2 regions of the Paraglaciecola sp. T6c genome follow, and region 1 is predicted to be linked to the other one. Evidence: predicted binding sites of a transcription regulator. Region 1 holds the regulator's gene; the other holds the start of a gene.

Region 1 (7,735 bases):
TAGATTTAAGTCCTAACAACTACACCATATCCATGTTGGGAGTCTCTGTTGGCGAAGCGGAGATCAGCCACGACGACGAGCTGGCGATTAACCCAGGTCAGGTATTTGGCAAATTAGATGGAACCGTGACAAAAGATCCAGCATTTGGCCTAGATGCCGTATGGATCCGCTCGAACCAACGTGAGCACGCACAAACGTTAGGTTATACCGTGGTCGATAGCGCCACGGTTGTCGCGACTCACCTAAGTCAACTTCTGACTAATAATGCGTATCAATTACTTGGTCACGAAGAGGTTCAGCAGTTGTTGGATATGCTTGCCAAGCAAAGCCCTAAATTAGTAGAAGGTTTAGTACCTGATATTTTGTCACTTAGTACCGTGGTTAAAGTACTGCAAACGCTATTGTACGAAGGCGTGCCTATCCGTGATTTACGCACCATTGTACAAACCTTGTGTGAGTATGGACCTAAGAGTCAAGATCCTGATGTGTTGGTGTCTGCGCTGCGTATCTCTCTTAAGCGCCTCATCATTCAAGAGATCAATGGCGGACAAGCCGAGTTACCAGTCATAACTTTGGCGCCAGAGTTGGAACAGATGTTGCACCAGTCATTACAAGCCGGTGGAGGAGATGGCGCAGGAATAGAACCTGGTTTAGCTGAACGTTTACAAAAGTCACTAAATGATGCTTCTCAACAGCAAGAATTAGCGGGCGAACCTGCGGTGTTACTCACCTCAGGTATGTTACGCCCAGTGTTATCAAGGTTCTTGAAGCACGCAGTACAAGGTTTGCATGTGTTGTCATATCAAGAAATTCCAGATGACAAACAAATTAAAATAGTCAGTGCGGTGGGTCAATAGTCCGTCACCAGATGCAAGTAGCAAGGGGTAAATTGTGAAAATTAGACGCTTTTATGGCAAAGACATGCGCGAGGCTTTGAAACAAGTCAAAGACGAGTTGGGCGATGATGCAGTCATCATGTCTAATAAAAAGCTAAGCAATGGTGTGGAAATTGTCGCTGCATATGACAAAGAGCCAGCTGCAAGCCCTAAGCGCGCCGAGTCCAGTTTGACGTCTGCACCGAAGCCCAGAGCAGAATCCACTCCTACCCTCAGTGAAATCATCGGTGACAGCGGACCGGATAGCCTTAGAGCATTGCTTGAAAAACAAATTCAAGCAAAAGAGTCAGCTCATCAAGCGAGTCAGCCTGTTGCTCAGCCTGCAAAGCCTCAAAATGTAACAAGTCAGCCGCAACGCCAAACGCAGGCGCAACCAGAGGTACCCAACGTACCGCATCAGCAAGACGCATTAAATGAAATGCGTCAAGAGCTAGCCTCTTTACGTAATGTGCTTCAGTTCCAAGTGGCTGGTCTTTTGCAACAAGACAAAGGACGAAACCATCCTTTACACGGCTATTTAACCAACAAGTTACAAAAGATGGGTATCAGTGAAGCACTGGCCAATGAAGTGGTTTCTTATACCCCGGCAGATACTGATGAGCGTCAAGCTTGGTTGTTTTTATTAAAACTGCTGGCTAATCGCATACAAACTGAAGAAAGTAACTTACTGACCAAAGGCGGCATCGCAGTTTTAATGGGCCCTACTGGGACTGGAAAGACAACGACTGTGGCAAAACTTGCCGCACAAGCTGCGCAAAAATACGGTGCTCAAAATGTCGGCTTGATCACCATTGACAGCTATCGAATCGCTGCTTACGAGCAAATTTCTACCTATGCCAGAATTATTGGTTGCTCGGTGAAAAAAGCGCAGAACGCTGAAGAGTTATCAGATCTGTTATTCCAGTTTAGGAATAAGCGCCTTATACTTATTGATACTGCAGGGTTTGGGCAAAGAGATGTTAGACTGATCAAGCAGTTAGAAACGTTGAAGCAGAGTACAACGGCGAATATCAGCAGTTATTTGGTCATGCAAGCCAACAGTCAATATCAAGTTATGCAGCAAACCATTGCTGCTTACAAACAGATTTCTTTACAGGGTTGTATTTTCACCAAAATAGATGAATGCTACAGTCTTGGAGAGGCAATTAGTGCGGCCATCGAGCACAAATTGTCCGTGAGCTTTATTACCGATGGCCAAAAGGTTCCGGAAGACTTGAAAGTGGCAGATGCAAAATTTTTAATAACCAGCGCCGCTAAGCTTTATAAAAAGCACGTATTAATTCATACTAGTGGTAACTCACTAAATAACGCAGCAGTGGCAGTATGATTGAGGACCAAGCGAGTAGCTTAAGAAGAATGAATCAATCTCGATTAATTAAAGTGATCGCCGTTACCGGTGGTAAGGGCGGCGTGGGTAAAACCAACGTCACGTTAAATACCGCGATCTCTATGGCCCAGCAGGGTAAGAGAGTCATGGTATTAGACGCAGATTTAGGCTTAGCCAACGTGGATGTGTTACTTGGCTTACGTGTGGTGAAAAACCTTTCACATGTATTGTCAGGGGAATGCACTCTAGACGAAGTCCTTGTTGAAGGTCCCCACGGGATTAAAATTGCGCCAGCAACCTCTGGCAGTCAGTCAATGACTGAACTCACTCCAACCGAACATGCAGGCTTAATTAGAGCATTCAGTGAGCTGCGCTCGCAAATTGACGTATTAATTGTTGATACTGCGGCAGGTATTTCAGATATGGTTTTAAGTTTCTCACGTGCCTCGCAAGATATCCTAGTGGTAGTGTGTGATGAACCTACATCTCTCACAGATGCCTATGCATTGATCAAAATTTTGAATAAAGAGCACGGTGTTTTTCGTTTTAAAATTGTCGCCAATATGGTGCGCAATATGCGAGAAGGACAAGAGCTGTTCAATAAGTTAACAAAAGTCACCGACCGCTTTTTAGACGTGGCCTTAGAACTAGTCGCCACTGTACCGTTTGATGAAAATATTCGTAAGTCGGTTCGTAAGCAAAAAGCGATTGTTGAAGCATATCCAACTTCGCCAGCGGCTATCGCTATTAAAAAGCTAGCTCAACAGGCAGCAGGTTGGCCAGTGCCTTCTCAGCCAGGAGGGCATTTAGAGTTCTTCCTTGAGCAGTTGGTGGCCAAAAAAGCCGTGGGCGATATTCGGTGAACAGTAAAGCCGCTGCGTATCAGCAGTTAGATGACAGAAATGCACTGGTGGAGCGTCATGCTCCATTGGTAAAGCGCATTGCTCATCATCTTATTGCCCGCTTACCCGCCAGCGTATTGGTCGACGATCTCATTCAAGCCGGTATGATTGGTTTACTTGAAGCGTCTCGTAACTTCGATGGCACCAAAGGTGCGAGTTTTGAGACCTTTGCAGGTATTCGAATTCGCGGCTCTATGCTTGACGAAATTCGAAAAGGTGATTGGACACCACGCTCTGTGCATAAAAATGGCCGTGCGATAACGGATGCCATTAATAAAGTTGAGCGTGAGACAGGCCGTGACGCCAGAGATGTAGATATAGCCAAAAAACTTGAAGTCAGCATTGAGCAATATCACCAAATGCTTGGTGAAGTGAATGCAGGTAAAATTATTGGCATGGAAGATTTAGGGGTATCGGAAGATGTGGTGACAACAGAGCAAACTAAAGGCTCTGATACTCCGTTTGAAGATTTGCTCCAAGGCTCTTTTCAAAAAGCCTTAGCCCATGCCATTACAACCTTACCTGAGCGTGAAGCAATCGTATTATCATTGTACTATGACGAAGAATTGAATCTACGTGAAATAGGTGAAGTTCTAGACGTGAGTGAATCACGTGTTAGCCAAATACACAGTCAAGCTATGCTAAAACTAAAAAGTAAAATGCAGACTTGGCGTATTGAAGAATAAACAAATAACATATAAATGTTTTGATTTTGCCTCGAGCGGAGAAAGTTTTGGATAAGAATATGAAAATTTTGGTTGTTGATGATTTCTCGACAATGCGTCGCATCATCAAGAACCTATTGAAAGATCTAGGTTTTACTAATATTCAAGAAGCGGATGATGGCAGTACCGCATTGCCTATGCTTCAACAAGGTGATTTTGATTTTGTAGTGACTGACTGGAACATGCCAGGCATGCAAGGAATTGATTTATTGCGGGCGATCCGTGCCGACGAAAACCTTAAACACACACCAGTGTTAATGGTAACGGCAGAAGCCAAAAAAGAACAAATTGTAGCGGCGGCGCAGGCTGGTGTTAATGGGTATGTTATCAAACCATTTACTGCTGCGACCCTTAAAGAGAAGTTGGCCAAGATATTTGAACGCTTAGGTTAGTCAGGCTTTTCTCAACGATAAGGAAGGCCTTATGACCTCACATCCAGCCCCCATGAAGCTAGAAGATGCAAAGCAATTAGTCGCTTTACTTGAAAGTGGTAATAATCAAGGCGCTCAGCAGCTTCTCGATAGTGTCAATGACACCAATTCTGTCGAACTGTTCGAAGAGGTAGGTAAATTAACTCGCCAACTTCATGATTCTTTGAATAACTTTCAACTCGATGAACGTATTGCTAATTTAGCGAATGAAGAGATCCCTGACGCTAAAACGCGGCTCACGTATGTTATTGAAACCACTGAGCAAGCCGCGAATCGCACGATGGACTTAGTCGATGATTGCATGCCCATTGCCGAAAAGCTCAATTCTGAAATGAACGAAATCATTCCTGAGTGGAAGAAGCTTTTTAATCGTCAGTTAGAGCTGGGCGAATTCAATGCCCTGTGCAGACGCCTCGACACCTTTTTAGAAGAGGGCAAGGACGAGTCTGGAAAATTAAACGCATTATTAACCGAGATGCTACTAGCTCAAGGCTATCAGGACATCACAGGGCAAATTATTCGCCGGGTCATTGAACTAGTTAAAGAAGTAGAAGACAGCCTAGTGCATATGTTAACGATGTTCGGTGGATCAGAGTCAGCGGAAATTCCTCATATATCTGATAAACAAGCCGATAGTGTTAAAGCGGAAGGCCCAATTCTCGATGCAGCTAACCGTGACGACGTCGCATCTAATCAAGATGATGTTGATGATTTACTGTCAAGTTTAGGATTTTAGAGGCGTTACAATATGGGGTTTGATGTTGACGAGGAGATCCTTCAGGATTTTTTAGTAGAAGCGGGTGAAATACTAGAGCAGCTTCAAGAACAGCTGGTTGAGTTGGAAAATAATCCGCAAGATTCGGATTTACTGAATGCGATTTTCAGAGGCTACCACACGGTTAAAGGTGGCGCGGGCTTTCTTTCGTTAACCGAATTAGTCGATATTTGTCACGGCGCTGAAAACGTATTCGATGTCATGCGTAACGGCCAACGTTCATTAACGCCAGAGTTAATGGATATTATTCTTCAAGCAACCGACGAAGTCGTCGCCATGTTTGAAGATGTAAAATCGAACAAACCCTTGGTAGCAGCAGAGCAATCGTTATTAGATACATTGCATCGCCTGAGTAAGCCAGAGGCGCAAGACCAAGTTGCTGCGCCTCCAATTATCGAAACGCCAGTAATCGAGGCGCCCAGTGAAGCGGCATCTCAGCCTAAAACAAATTCGGATGACTTTGACGAATCCGAGTTTGAGGCCTTGCTTGATGAACTTCACGGTGAAGGTAATCCCGTTGGAGGAGCATCGCAATCACCATCAATTAAGCCGCCACAATCCACAGAGTCTTCCAGTGGCGCTGATATGAGTAGTGATGGTGACGATATTAGTGATGATGAGTTTGAAGCGTTACTCGATCAGCTTCATGGAGAAGGGCAGTTTGGCGGCTCTCAAGACGCTCCCTCTGAATCGACTGACGCGCCCGTAGCAAGCACAAATTCTGAATCAGAAGATATCAGTGATGATGAATTCGAAGCGTTACTCGATCAGCTCCATGGTAAAGGGCAAGGGCCTGTTACCAAAAAAGAAGCTAACGGAGAAACAAGTAAAGCGCCAAACACTCCAGTAACGTCGGCAGTATCTGATAACACGCCGTCGCAATCCGCAAGTGAAAAAGCCACTGATAAAAGTAACGACACTAAGTCGAGTGCGCCCAGCATTGCCTCTAGCCAAGCCAATATACCTGCTAAAAGCCCTGGGGCGGCGGAAAAGTCGGCTGTTTCTAAGCGTGAGGAAAAGCGTCCCGCAGCACCACAGCCGGAAACGACGGTTAGGGTGGATACCAAGCGCTTAGACCAAATCATGAATATGGTAGGTGAGTTGGTATTAGTGCGTAACAGGTTGCTTAGTTTAGGTTTATCCGTCAACGACGAAAGTATGTCAAAAGCGATTGCTAATTTAGACGTGGTCACCGGCGATTTGCAAGGCGCCGTGATGAAAACGCGCATGCAGCCCATCAAAAAAGTGTTTGGGCGTTTTCCTCGAGTCGTGCGTGACTTAGCGCGCACCTTGAAGAAAGAAATTACCCTTGAACTAGAGGGTGAAGAAACAGATTTAGACAAAAATTTAGTCGAGGCCCTTGCTGATCCTTTGGTGCATCTAGTACGAAATTCAGTGGATCATGGTATAGAAATGCCAGCGGATCGGGTCGCAGCGGGCAAGCCATCTTTAGGTACGGTAAAGCTATCAGCTTCTCAAGAAGGTGATCATATTTTGCTGAGCATAGTCGATGACGGTAAAGGCATGGACCCTGATAAGCTTAAAGAAATAGCTATTTCTCGAGGCGTATTAGATGCTGATGCCGCGGCTCGAATGACAGATGAAGAAGCATTCAATTTAATTTTCGCTCCGGGTTTCTCGACCAAAACTGAAATATCCGAAGTGTCAGGCCGCGGCGTTGGTATGGACGTGGTGAAAACCAAAATTAACCAGCTAAATGGTACGGTCAATATCGATTCTGTGCTGGGCAAAGGCACCACGCTAGAAATTAAAGTGCCACTGACTTTGGCAATATTACCGACTCTTATGATAGTGGTTGGCGATCAAACCTTCGCATTACCATTAGGCTCGGTAAACGAAATTATCAACATGGATATGAGTAAAACCAATACAGTTGATGGCCAATTAACAAAAATCGTTCGTTCCAAAGCGATCCCATTATTCTATTTACGCGAGTGGTTAGTACGCAAAAATGCTAAGCCAATCCCGCTAGATCGCGCTAAGGGACATGTTGTTGTCGTGCAAATTGGTACCCAGCAACTCGGTTTTGTGGTTGATGCGCTCATCGGTCAAGAAGAAGTGGTGATTAAGCCATTAGATGAATTGCTACAAGGTACTCCTGGCATGGCTGGCGCAACGATTACCAGTGATGGTGGGATTGCGTTGATCCTAGATGTTCCAGGCCTACTAAAGCATTATGCTAAGAAAAAAGCCGATGCCATTCGACAAGCGCGTTAAACACGAGGTTTTTACAAAATACACATGGCATACAAGATATTAGTTGTTGATGATTCGATTTTTTTTAGGCGCCGTGTAAAAGAAATTCTAGAGCAAGACCCCAGTTTACAAGTCATAGGTGAGGCCAGAAATGGTCAAGAAGCAATTGAGATGGTCGCTACGCTTAATCCTGATGTAGTCACTATGGACGTGGAGATGCCTATCATGGATGGGATCACTGCCGTCAAAAAAATAATGGCCCGTAAACCCGTCCCCATCATTATGTTTTCTTCATTGACACTTCAAGGTGCTAAAGCCACCTTGGACGCACTGGACTCAGGCGCAATGGACTTCTTACCCAAGAAGTTCGAAGATATCGCGGCAAATCGTCAAGATGCCGTTGCGCTTTTGCAATCTCGGGTCAAAAGCTTGTGTAGAAAGCAACACGGACTGCGCCCCGCT
Region 2 (7,735 bases), 2.0 Mb from region 1:
ACTGGGACGGTAATATGAGTCGCTTGGACACGGTCGTAAACGCCGCTATTGAGCAAGATATGTATGTCATTATCGACTTTCATAGTCACGAGGCTCATACAGACCAGGCCACTGCAGTGAGGTTTTTCGAAGAAGTCGCCAATAAATATGGTACCTACGACAACGTTATTTATGAAATCTATAATGAGCCATTGCAGATTTCATGGGCCAATGACATTAAGCCTTATGCAGAAACGCTAATCGATAAAATACGTGCGATTGATCCAAATAGCCTGATTGTGGTTGGCACGCCGACCTGGTCTCAAGATGTTGATGTGGCCTCACAAGATCCCATTGATCGGGCGAATATTGCCTATACCCTTCACTTTTACGCTGGCACGCACGGTGCGTCATTGCGCAATAAGGCACAAACGGCTTTAAATAACGGCATCGCACTCTTCGCCACAGAGTGGGGAACTGTCAATGCTGATGGCAATGGCGGCGTAAATGCAAATGAAACCGATGCATGGATGGCTTTTTTCAAAGCAAATAATATTAGCCACGCTAATTGGGCGCTGAACGATAAAGACGAAGGTGCTTCCACTTTTACGCCCGGCGGAAGCTGGAATTCATTGACTGCCTCAGGCACAAAGGTGAAGTCGATTATTAAAGGGTGGAACTCGAGTGTCGTAAATTTAGACAGTGATGGTGATGGAGTAAGTGACAGTGATGATCAATGTGATAACACCCCCACAGGTACAACAGTCGATATTATTGGCTGTGCGATAGCCGATTCCGATGCTGACGGTGTAAGTGATATCACAGACCAGTGCCCCAACACACCACAAGGCACAAATGTAGATGCTACTGGTTGCCCGCAAACAACAGGCAGTGGCATCGATTGCAGTGCAATAAATAGCTACCCTAATTGGGTGCAAGCAGATTATCCCGGTGGCACGAATAACCACAACGACACAGGTGACCAGATGCAATACCAAGGCAATGCTTATGAAGCAAATTGGTACACTAATAGTTTACCAGGTAGCGATTCATCATGGGTATTGCTAGGTAGCTGTGGTTAAACCATGCTATTGCGCTTAACCGCTTCTGAATATCGTCGTTAGATATTGAGATACAAGAAACACGAATAGTGAACGGCAAAAGTACTACCACTATTCGTGTTTCTTTTCTTCGCCCCGTCACTAAATGATTAAAGCGGGCTTTTCCTCTGCATTGACGCGCGCTTTTTACACAAGGTGTTACCCAGAAATAGGATGTTTAATGCGCCACGTTTTGCATCTGTGATTTAGCGACTATTTATTAAGTCACCCACTGTGTTAAAATCTTATCGTCTTTTCGACAATCAAATTTTCACCACCTGTGCGCTGTGCGTGCATAGAGCGGCTTGTGTTAGCTCAAGGTTGTGATATCAACGAAATGAGGACGACCTCATCCCTCGCGCTTTTCTCTGGGACGACCCAGCTCAAAATGGGTAGGTATAAAAATGAACTGGATTATTTTGATCATCGCAGGGTTATTCGAAGTTGTGTGGGCAATTGGCCTAAAATACAGTGACGGTTTCAGCAAGCTGTGGCCTTCTATATTCACTCTTGTTGCCATGGCCATCAGTTTTGGTTTATTAAGCATAGCCATGAAATCACTCCCAGCGGGAACCGCGTATGCCGTTTGGGTTGTTATCGGCCTCATAGGCACGGCGATTGTTGGTATTGTTATGCTCAACGAGCCGCTTAATTTTTGGCGAGTGGTTAGTTTAATCACCATTACGGTTGGCGTCATTGGATTGAAACTAAGCAGTTAATATCTGACTATCCATTTTTTGTTACGCTTTGTCATATTGTTGAGACAGTTAACTAGTTACAATCAACGACTTAGTCGCACCTCAGGATTGTTAAGGACCATTATGCGCTTTTTGCACACCATGTTGCGTGTCGGTAATTTGGACCGCTCTATCACTTTTTACACTGAACTGCTTGGCATGAAACTGCTACGCAGCAGTGAGAACAAAGATTACCGCTATACGTTAGCGTTTATCGGTTATGGCGACGAAGACAACAACACCGTATTGGAATTAACCCATAACTGGGATGAAGATAGCTATGATATAGGCACCGCATATGGGCACATCGCCCTTGGGGTGAATGATATATACCAGGTGTGTGAGCAATTAAAAGCCCAAGGAGCCGATGTATATCGAGACGCTGGCCCAGTAAAAGGCGGCAGCACAGTAATTGCATTTGTGCGCGACCCGGACGGTTACGCCATTGAGCTTATTCAAACAACATAATTATCCGCGAAAGGAAACTGAGACATTGGAGTCAATATGAAGAAAACAATTTTGTCGTTGTCATTGCTTGCGCTGCTGGCGAGCCAAGCCGCTTGGGCTGAACCATTGGTCATTGCTCATCGTGGTGCTTCGGGGTATCTACCAGAACACACCATGGAGTCCACTACTCTCGCCTTCGCCCTTGGGGCAGACTTTATTGAGCAAGACGTAGTGATAAGCAAAGATGGCGTGCCAGTCGTACTGCATGATATTCACTTAGATACAGTGACAAACGTTGCTGATAAATACCCACAGCGAAAACGTGATGACGGGCGTTTCTATGCCCTTGATTTTACCTTAACAGAATTAAAGTCTTTAAAAGTGCATGAGCGCAGCACAACAGATGGCAAACAGATTTTCAAAAACCGCTATCAAGGCAACGCTGAATTTACCATTGCGACCTTTGAAGAACAGATTGAGCTGATTAATCAACTTAACCGGCAATTTGGCAAGAACATTGGTTTTTACCCTGAGATAAAATCCCCTGCTTGGCACCGGGAACAAGGCGTGGATATCAGCAAAATTGTTATGAAAACCCTGCGCAAACATAGCCTTGATGATGCTAGTAAAGCCATTTATGTGCAGTGTTTCGATTATGCTGAGCTGAAACGTTTGCGCCATGAATTGGGCGCAAAAGTAAAATTGATTCAGTTGCTAGGTGAAAATGATTGGGGGGAATCCCCCACTGATTATGATGCTCTGCGCACGTCTGAAAAACTCGAAGAGTTAGCCACAATCGCTCAAGGTATAGGCCCATGGATCCCTCAGTTGGTTGATATGCAGACCCTACAACCCACGGGATTGGTCAAACGCGCACATGATGCAGGGCTTGACGTGCACCCATATACGTTTAGGCAAGACGCGCTGCCAAAAGGCGTAACCAATAAACAAACGCTGGACTTATTGTTTAAACAGCTAAAAGTGGACGGCTTGTTTACTGATTTTACCGACACAGTCGTGACGTATTTAGACCAACAACCCCGCTAAGGATATATTGGTTAGCGCATTGGCGCGCAGCGACGCCATCACTTAGCCAATAGCAAAAAGCCGATTAATTGTATTAATCGGCTTTTTTGATGGCTCTGTCACATCCTGACGTTGTTTGGCAGAAAGCGATCCCGCTAAGGTTTCGCCATGCGGATCACCACACGTCGGTTTTTTGCACGGGACATTTCATTGGTATTCGGGGCAATGTGTCGTCGTTCGCCATGGCCTGTCACTTCGATTCGCTGAGGTGCTACGCCCATGTCGCTAAAGTAATTTTTTATCTCTACCGCACGACTCACCGACAAGGTTTTGTTCATGTCTCGACCGCCGTAGCTATCGCTGTAACCGTCGAGCAAAACTAATTCCATATCGCTATCTTCTTTGAGGTATTGACCAATCATATTCAAACGGCGCTGGGAGTACTTGGTCAATTCGGTGCTGTTTTTCTGGTAGGCGAGAATGGTGTAGGCAATATCATCAAAACTATAGGGCAGTAGGTTCGATACACATTGTGCGAAATTTTCATAAGGGGCAGCAAAATTGCTGGCATTTAAGCCAACTGAAATCCTGTCATTTTGATTGTACCAGTCTTGATAATATATGGTCGGCCAGAAACCCTTTTCTAGTTCCGAGAGCATAGTCCACGCAACTTGCTCTGGCAGATCGCCATTGTATTGCTTACGTATGGTCATATCTGCAATGGCGTGGTGCATTTGCCCCGGCATCCACCGAGGAGGAACAGAATAGACAGACGCCATACCAAACGTTTTAGGCAAACGCAGCATATCAAGCTCAAACTCCATATTCAGTTGCTTAGACGCCATGCTAGTAAACATTGCCTCACCATAGCCTGGTATTTTATGTGCCAAGGTACACTGCAAACGACTTTGCTGGCTTAACTGCCAGTCAGATGTCTCAATTTTTGCCGCGTATTGCCGTAGCCCAGCTGATAGAGAACCGCTTAACGTCAGGGACACTATAAATAAGATAGATTTCATAAGTCTTTTCGTTTGATTAATTCCGCTTCATGAGCAATCACTGCTCCTGTGCATTGGTTATCGACTCCCACGGTAAAAGCTTAACCCTGAATTCACCGCTTGCCCAGTCTACTAAAGATTATAGTTCGCTAGATTATTAAGTATATAGGGTAGCGACGTGTGCAGATAGTTGACATAATCACGCCTTATTTTTATCGCTATAGGTAGCTATGTCAGATCCCCAATTTCTCCTAAAAGACCGATTCAGAGGCTACTTTCCCGTTATCGTAGATGTTGAAACAGCGGGCTTTAATGCGCAAACCGACGCGTTGCTTGAAGTCGCTGCAATTACGACCCAAATGGACGCCGATGGCTTTTTAACCCCAGATAAAACGTTTCATTATCACGTGGTTCCCTTTGAAGGGGCTAACTTAGAAAAAGCGGCGTTAGAGTTCAACGGGATAGATCCTTGGTGCGCCCTGCGGGGAGCATTAGATGAAACAGAAGTCATGAAAGACTTGTGCAAGCAAATTCGCAAAGAGCAAAAGGACGCTGACTGCCAGCGCTCAGTAATGGTGGCGCACAACGCCGCATTCGATTTAGGTTTTATCAATGCCGCTATCGAACGCAGTAAAATTAAGCGTACGCCGTTTCACCCATTCGTATCATTCGATACCACCACGCTATCAGGTTTAGCGTTGGGGCAAACGGTATTAGTCAAAGCATGCCAAGCGGCCAATATTAGTTTCGATCAAAGCGAAGCACATTCAGCCTTATATGACACCCAGAAAACGGCTGAACTCTATTGTTATATTGTTAATAAATGGCAAAGCGCATGTGGTTGGCCTACCCCAGAGCATGACTAAGCCTTATTTCGCAGACACAAAAAAGCCGCTGTTCACATAAGATCACAGCGGCTTTTTTATCACTTCATCTATAACGCATCACGCTACAGAGTATTAAAGCGGATCAGCGTTGAATTAAAGCGAATCAGCGTTCTCTGAAAGATAGCTAGCAACACCTTCAGGGCTGTCTACCATACCTTTTTCACCAGCTTGCCAACCGGCTGGGCATACTTCACCATGTTCTTCATGGAAGTTAAGCGCATCAACCATGCGAAGCATGTCGTCAATGTTACGACCTAAAGGAAGATCGTTGACCACTTGGTGACGCACAACGCCTTCTTCGTCGATCAAGAATGAACCACGAAAAGCAACGCCAGCTTCTGGATGCTCAACATCGTATGCTTGACAAATTTCGTGCTTAACATCAGCAACCATAGCGTATTTCACTTTACCGATACCGCCGTCATTGATAGCAGTGTTACGCCATGCGTTATGGGTAAACTGAGAATCAATAGACACACCAATCACTTCTACGCCACGTTTTTTGAACTCATCGTAACGCTTATCAAAAGCGATCAATTCAGATGGGCAAACAAAAGTGAAATCAAGAGGGTAGAAAAACAATACTGCTTTTTGACCTTTGATTGCTTCGCTTAGGGTGAAGTTTTCAACGATATCGCCATTTCCTAATACGGCTGCGGCGGTAAAATCTGGGGCTGGGCGACTAACTAGTACACTCATTTTTGATCTCCATTCTTTGGGTTTAAAATATGCTGGCGCATAGTGTAACGACTATTAACGGGTTATCACACTCTTTTACGAACCAATAATGTAGGTATGGTTTGGCAAAAACCAAGTGGCGAGTCAGATTTTACGGCCTCTTCACCTCACACTATCAAGTAGAAATCAATCTAGACTATTTAATGTACAAATTGACAAAAGAAATACTTGAAAGTACTGCAAACAACAATTATTATCATTTACATCAATATTCAGTAAGGTTAATTATGTACGTTTGTTTGTGTCACGGCATTACCGACAAAGCTATTAAACAGGCCGTTCGCGAAGACGGTGTGGGCAATATGCGCCAGTTACGTGAAGCGCTTGGCGTGGGTGATCAGTGCGGCAAATGTGTGCGTATGGCGCAAAGCATCGTTGACAACACGATTATTGATGAATCTCTATTTAAAGAAGTGTGTTAACCCAACCTAGCGGAGTCAACACTCGCCAGGAACACCAAAAAATCAGTGCCTTTTTAGCGTTCATTAGTATTACGACGCAGGGAACAGGACACAAATAAAAAAAGAGTCCTACAGGACTCTTTTTTTATGGATGACTAACTGTTCTAAACGCAGCCAATCGACGTCGTTTAGAGCAACAGGCTTTGTTACTTATCAGCGCGTTTTTCAGCGCTTTCTTTAACGATTGTTTGCAATTCGCCCTGCTGAACCATTTCCATGATGATGTCACAACCACCAATAAGCTCACCGTCGATCCACAACTGTGGAAAAGTAGGCCAGTCAGCGTATTTTGGCAATTCTGAACGAATGTCAGGGTTTTGCAGAATATCAACGTAAGCAAACTCTTCGCCACAAGACATCAATGCCTGTGATGCCTGAGCTGAAAAGCCACAGTTAGGCAATTTAGGTGACCCTTTCATATAAAGAAGAATGGGGTTTTCACTGATTTGTTGCTGAATTTTTTCAACTGTTTCCATAAATATTCTCACTCAAAATTTTATTAACGCTAGTAATGCGGTCAAGTTTACCGTTTTCAAGGCAATATACCAATGCTGCCTTGTGATCTTTATTGGTTTCAAATTATTATCAAGCTTACCCCTTGTAATGTACCTTAAGCGCCCTAAGATCGGTGACTGGGTTTCAGGATAACTTTGGACAAACCGTTTTATATTCGTGTATAAAACATTAGCGTTTACACAAGGTTAGACACACGATTTTTGTTAACTTTAAATGGAGAATTATCATGGCTTTCGAACTACCAGCTCTTCCGTATGAAAAAAATGCTTTAGAACCACATATCTCAGCTGAAACGTTGGAATATCACTACGGCAAGCATCACGCGACTTATGTTACTAAGCTAAACGGCTTGGTTGAAGGTACTGATATGGCGAATAAAGATCTTGAAGAGATCGTTAAATCGTCAGAAGGCGGAGTTTTCAATAACGCTGCTCAAATCTGGAACCACACGTTCTACTGGAACAGCCTAAGCCCTAATGGCGGCGGCGAGCCAACTGGCGCTCTTGCTGATGCAATCAATGCTAAATGGGGTTCTTTCGCAGACTTCAAAGCCGCATTAAACGACAAAGCAGTTAACAACTTTGGTTCAAGCTGGACTTGGCTTGTAAAAACTGCTGATGGCAGCCTAGACATCGTTAACACTAGCAACGCAGGTACCCCGTTAACGGATGCAAGTGTTACCCCTCTACTAACAGTAGATTTGTGGGAACATGCTTACTACATCGATTATCGTAATGCTCGTCCTAAGTACCTTGAAGGTTTTTGGGCACTAGCAAACTGGGATTTCGCAGCGAGCAACTTCGCTTAAGCGGTTCTGGTCTGATTAACGTAATCAGAAGATGATTT

What was found. Region 1 encodes FliA, which starts transcription of late flagellar genes. Its sites were predicted from a motif close to CTAAAGNTNNNNNNNNNNNNGCCGATA; they were not measured.
Region 2: the regulator FliA is predicted to act here: its motif matches at 4,367-4,393, upstream of PATL_RS07180 (flagellar protein MotY).

Annotation. Positions count from the first base shown of each region.
Region 1 covers NC_008228.1:3,656,643-3,664,377, reverse strand. The annotation lists gene flhA (flagellar biosynthesis protein FlhA) at 1-857, shown strand, start outside; gene flhF (flagellar biosynthesis protein FlhF) at 892-2,223, shown strand; gene PATL_RS15545 (MinD/ParA family protein) at 2,220-3,086, shown strand; gene PATL_RS15540 (RNA polymerase sigma factor FliA) at 3,083-3,811, shown strand; gene cheY (chemotaxis response regulator CheY) at 3,859-4,242, shown strand; gene PATL_RS15530 (protein phosphatase CheZ) at 4,274-5,017, shown strand; gene PATL_RS15525 (chemotaxis protein CheA) at 5,030-7,294, shown strand; gene PATL_RS15520 (protein-glutamate methylesterase/protein-glutamine glutaminase) at 7,319-7,735, shown strand, end outside.
Region 2 covers NC_008228.1:1,680,134-1,687,868, reverse strand. The annotation lists gene PATL_RS07200 (cellulase family glycosylhydrolase) at 1-1,061, shown strand, start outside; gene sugE (quaternary ammonium compound efflux SMR transporter SugE) at 1,484-1,798, shown strand; gene gloA (lactoylglutathione lyase) at 1,901-2,284, shown strand; gene glpQ (glycerophosphodiester phosphodiesterase) at 2,321-3,310, shown strand; gene PATL_RS07180 (flagellar protein MotY) at 3,445-4,308, opposite strand; gene rnt (ribonuclease T) at 4,518-5,153, shown strand; gene PATL_RS07170 (peroxiredoxin) at 5,268-5,873, opposite strand; gene PATL_RS07165 (bacterioferritin-associated ferredoxin) at 6,140-6,334, shown strand; gene PATL_RS07160 (Grx4 family monothiol glutaredoxin) at 6,520-6,849, opposite strand; gene sodB (superoxide dismutase [Fe]) at 7,116-7,697, shown strand.